2 regions of the Limibacter armeniacum genome follow, and region 2 is predicted to be linked to the other one. Evidence: riboswitches for the same ligand, from Rfam matches in the RefSeq annotation. Region 2 holds a riboswitch; the other holds the start of a gene.
The links. A riboswitch is a leader RNA that binds a small molecule or an ion and turns the genes downstream of it on or off. The one in region 2 is predicted to bind S-adenosylmethionine.

Region 1: it holds a riboswitch for S-adenosylmethionine, as region 2 does, so the genes downstream of both, V6R21_RS27430 (hypothetical protein) here and V6R21_RS05575 (hypothetical protein) in region 2, are expected to answer to the same signal.

The regions. Positions count from the first base shown of each region.
Region 1 is NZ_JBAJNO010000009.1:2,305,230-2,307,634, forward strand. It holds gene metK (methionine adenosyltransferase) at 1-766, opposite strand, end outside; gene V6R21_RS27430 (hypothetical protein) at 895-1,581, opposite strand; SAM riboswitch class I at 1,714-1,824, opposite strand; gene V6R21_RS27435 (sigma-54-dependent transcriptional regulator) at 1,955-2,405, opposite strand, start outside.
Region 2 is NZ_JBAJNO010000007.1:1,146-3,550, reverse strand. It holds gene V6R21_RS05585 (very short patch repair endonuclease) at 1-308, opposite strand, end outside; gene V6R21_RS05580 (hypothetical protein) at 336-530, opposite strand; gene V6R21_RS05575 (hypothetical protein) at 606-932, opposite strand; SAM-I-IV-variant riboswitch at 996-1,109, opposite strand; gene V6R21_RS05570 (hypothetical protein) at 1,283-1,870, opposite strand; gene V6R21_RS05565 (hypothetical protein) at 2,118-2,405, opposite strand, start outside.

The DNA.
Region 1 (2,405 bases), on a different contig from region 2:
TGATCTTTCTACCTGTCAAACCAGCATCACCATGAGGGCCACCAATCACAAACTTACCAGTCGGGTTGATATGGTAAATTGTATTGTCATCCAGTAACTCTACAGGAATCACTTTCTTAATCACATGCTCGATAACATCTTTGCGGATGGTGCTAAGCATTGTTGCTTCATCTGCAAATGGATCATGCTGAGTTGATACAACAATCGTATGAACTCTCAATGGTTTGTGGTTGTCATCATATTCGATTGTAACCTGAGCCTTTGCATCAGGACGCAAGTATGACATGACCGCTGACCCTTCTTTTCTGATTCTAGCTAATTCCTTTACCAGTCTGTGCGAGTAAGCCAATGCCATTGGCATGTACTCACGCGTTTCGTTGGTAGCATAGCCGAACATCATTCCCTGATCTCCTGCTCCTTGCTCTTTATCTATTCCTTCTCCTTCGTTAACACCCTGTGCAATATCAGGAGATTGGCTATGTAATGCCACCTGTACACCACAAGAGTCTGCCGAGAACTGATAGTCATCTTCGTCATAACCGATTTTAGCAATTGTTTCCCTTACAATATCAGGGATTTCAACATATGCCTTTGTCGTAATTTCGCCAGCCACTACTACTAGTCCTGTTGTCACCATTGTCTCACAAGCTACCCTTGAATCCGGGTCCTGTTGTAGCATAGCATCAAGGATCGCATCTGAAATTTGATCCGCAATTTTATCTGGGTGTCCTTCTGACACAGACTCTGAAGTGAATAAGTATGACATATTGATATTCTGTATTTATAAATGATTCTATATATAATTATGGGCTATCATAGGGTTTCGCTGATCGTTATGCTTCTAAAAAGCAGACTATTGTCATTGATGGCTAACCTTATAACATATCCAAAGTCTTAAAATTTAATTGTATTTCGGAGTTTTACGTTTCCCTCCTTCACAAACTTTAACTTAGTTCTATACTTTACAGTACTGCTATCCTCTGATAGTGATACCCCCTTGTTACTTATCTTACTGACTTTACCTTCTGTATGTAGAACCCACTCATACCCTGCTCGGTTATAAAGTTCTTTCGCATATTCCTCAACATTCTCTTGATGTAAAGACTCACTCTCCAGTTTTTCAGTTAACCCATTCCAGTAAAAGACTTCATTTCGTTTTAACTTTCCTTTTGCATAACTGTAAAACTCATGTTCCTTACCATGCCAATTGGCAACCGTTACCAGTGCATTGTTCAGTGAAGCCACACTTTTAAAGGTAAACCCTATTCCGTATCTAAAGTTTTGATGATCTACCAAAGCTTTACTGTCTCTTATTCCAAATTGGGTCGCTACCTGATAAGCTTGTTTCTGCATCACTGAGTCCATGTGCAAAAAAGGATTGTTTCCTTCCCAAAAGCCTGGAATATGAGACGAACTAATATTTACCTGCTCTAAAATGGTCTTGGCTTCTGAGAAATCAAGCATCATTTCATAGCGGCCTGTACCATCATGTTTTAGGTATATATCTTCACGAATTTCAAAGCAAGATGTAACCAATAAGGGTACCGCCAAGCAGAACAGTGTTCTTAAAAGACGATTCATTTATTAGTAATTAAAGTATGTAACCTCCTCTACTTTTTGGGGTCAATACAGCTCCTGCAACCCTTATCTTAAATTAAGAATCTATTCAGGGAAAAGCTATCAAGGAAGGGGAAAGGTGGGGAAATTTGTCAGATCTCATCTTTGCCCGGACATTGCTGCCATACAGGCTGGGAGTTAGCACCTTGTAACACCAGGTTGCTAAGATTTCATCGGGCCCAGTCCCTCCATCTTTCTTGATAAGCAGCGCAAAACTAGACATTTCCGGATAAACTTCCTAAGAATCTTAAAAAATGGCTTTGTGAGTCATAGAAGTCAGAATGGACCTAACAAAAAAAACCGGATGCTTTCGTCATCCGGTTTTTTGAGTTTAGTATTACATAAAGCAATACCTCTCAACATCTGTTTCTGTAATTTCCTTACTTGACATAATTGTCAGTCTTTCAATTACATTTCGCAACTCACGAATATTTCCTGTCCAGTCATGTCCTTTCAGTTTTTCTAATGCTGCTTCGGTAATCGTCATTTTAGGTTTACCATAGTCTGCAGCAATATCTTCCAAGAAACGCTCAACCAAAAGTGGAATATCATTTTTACGGTCATTCAGGGAAGGTACCTTTATTACAATTACACTTAACCTGTGATAAAGGTCTTCTCGGAATTTATTCTCGGCAATCATCTCTTTCAGGTCCTTGTTGGTAGCCGCCAATACTCGTACATCTACCTTGATGTCTTTATCACCTCCAACACGTGTAATGCGGTTTTCCTGAAGTGCTCTCAACACTTTTGCCTGAGCTGAAAGGCTCATATCACCGATCTCATCCAAG
Region 2 (2,405 bases):
ATGTCATTGGCTCGGTTCCGAGCGATTTTCCAACGCCAAAACTCTGTGTTGGTCTTGGGCAGCTTGTAGTACTTGCAGTCTTGGTGCCCATGCCAGAAGCAGCCATGGACAAAGATCACGGTCTTGTACTTGGGTAACACGATGTCAGGTTTGCCAGGCAGGACTTTGCCCCTGTACCTGCCGTGCAGCCGGAAGCGGAAGCCATGGCGGTGCAGGTAGCGCCTCACAATCAGCTCAGGCCTCGTATCCTTGCCCTTGATCGAGGCCATGATCCTGCTGCGTACTTCGGGGCTAAACTTGTCGGGCATCGCTTTTTGGAAGAGAAGTTACGAAATTCACTTCTTTCTCCCCCTTTTTTCGTCTTCAAGCTCCTTGTTGGACTTGGCAATCCTCTTTTTAAGAGCCCTTATATCAAGCCACGAAGGCACTCCCATAACAACTGTTACTATAAACATAACCCTTAGATCTGTCATGTAATCCGTGACAGGCGAGGTCAGCCATTCAATGAACCAGTAATATACCTTTTCCATGGTATTGAAGTCTTGTTTCAGTAAAAATGAAGGGGGGCCTTCCTCCCAATCGAAGTCAGGCCCATGCAAGAGGAATCAGTTCTCAATCGAAAGCTTTCCCTCTTTCAGCTTGATACACCGGTCAAATGATATACAATTGCCCCCAAACAGCAGTTGGCAGCTATTCAGGTTGTAGATGGGCCATAATTCCAGGTAGGAAGACTGACACACTATCTTCGATGCCAGCGAAGGGTCACGTGAGATCAACTCTCCTGCAAGGGCAATCATATATGCCCCCTTTCTTGTGGCAAATCCCTTGTTGCCCACGAGTCTGTTAAAGTACCCAACCAGTTGCTCGGTACTGTCACGGTGTAGCGTCAAGCGACACTCCTTGATTAGTTCTGTAAATGATTGTGTTGCCATTACCATTCTAGTTTTGTTGTGAAAAATAAACCAAATGGCATCAGGAAATGGGAAGGAAAATAGTGAGGCGCATTTTTTTGTCCTGCTCCAAAAGAGGTTCGGACCACATCGCACTGGACCACCGTGGCTTGTCTTGCTCGGTTGGTATCCCCTTCCATGGGATTCTTGATGCTACTGTAAGTATAGGATTCTTTTTATAATTAATCCAAAATATTTTTATAAATACCTCTACCAAGAAGTTCTTCGGGAAATCTGATGATAATAAAAAGGACAATCCTAATAAGTAAGGTTGAGGATAACCGGAATATGAGTCATCCCGAGTTATTATTGGGATGACTCATATTTATCAATTACACAGCCTTATTCTGTACTGGAGTCACTTTTACATAGTCCATGAACTTACGAAGTTTGTCCATAATGATCGGTGTAGAAACAACAAACTTCTCCCCTTGTACCCAAAATTCAATATAGGTAGACGAGATACTCCCCTTCGCTTTTCTATAGCTAATGAATAAATCTTTTGATACAGTATAGTCATGATAAACTTCCTCGTTTCTTAGAGGTTTTTCTTTATTAATCTTCTCCTGAAGGATTTGATAGTTTTGTAAAATAGCTTTACACTGCTCTAATGTCAGTTCTATATAAGTAATGTCTGCTATTCTTGTCTGATCAGTCTCGAATTGCTTCCGGTCCGGATAATATTTATCGGCACCGATTACCAATTTTGAAATATCCCTATATTTATAACCTGTGAGTTCTAAATAAGAATTACTATTATATGATTTACCCTTAAATACAGTATAGGTTCTAATCGTACTATACTCTCCTTCTGTGTGCTTCTCTACATTGGTTTTGATATACTGTTCTGTAATGTATCTAGTTTGCATACAACCAGTAAGTAATGCTACCATCGACAAGGAGATGAGTGCTTTTCTCATTATTAGTTTTAGTTTTAAAATGATTATAAAAAATATGATTTAATAAGTGTTCTTGAAATAATACAACTACAATAGTATCATTAAAGTAGCCTACTTTTCTTACAAATACTTTAAACCCATCGCCACATGTCCCGATCTTTATTAGATCTATGATCACCGCAATAGCCAAGGATAAGCATAAAAAAACAGCCTGAAACGATCGTGTATCAGGCTGCTTTTATAACCGATCAAGCGGCTTGTCAATACGCTATTCCTTTACCTTGTGCATGTCCAGGTAGAACTTCTTCTCGCCTTCATTCCCCACCAGCAGCTTGAAGTGATCATAACTTTCGCTATACTGCTGTATCACCCCGCATTTCCTAAAATCCTGGTCCTGCTCTCCTTTTACATACAGTACGGAGTCCTGCTCTACCTTGTAGGTCAGTTCATGCGTTTTCTTCATCGGCTCATCGCTGAAAGCCATGGCAAAATCGACCAGCCCCCCATCCATATGTACAACTGCCCGATTCCCTTCGTAGAAACTGAACTCCATTTC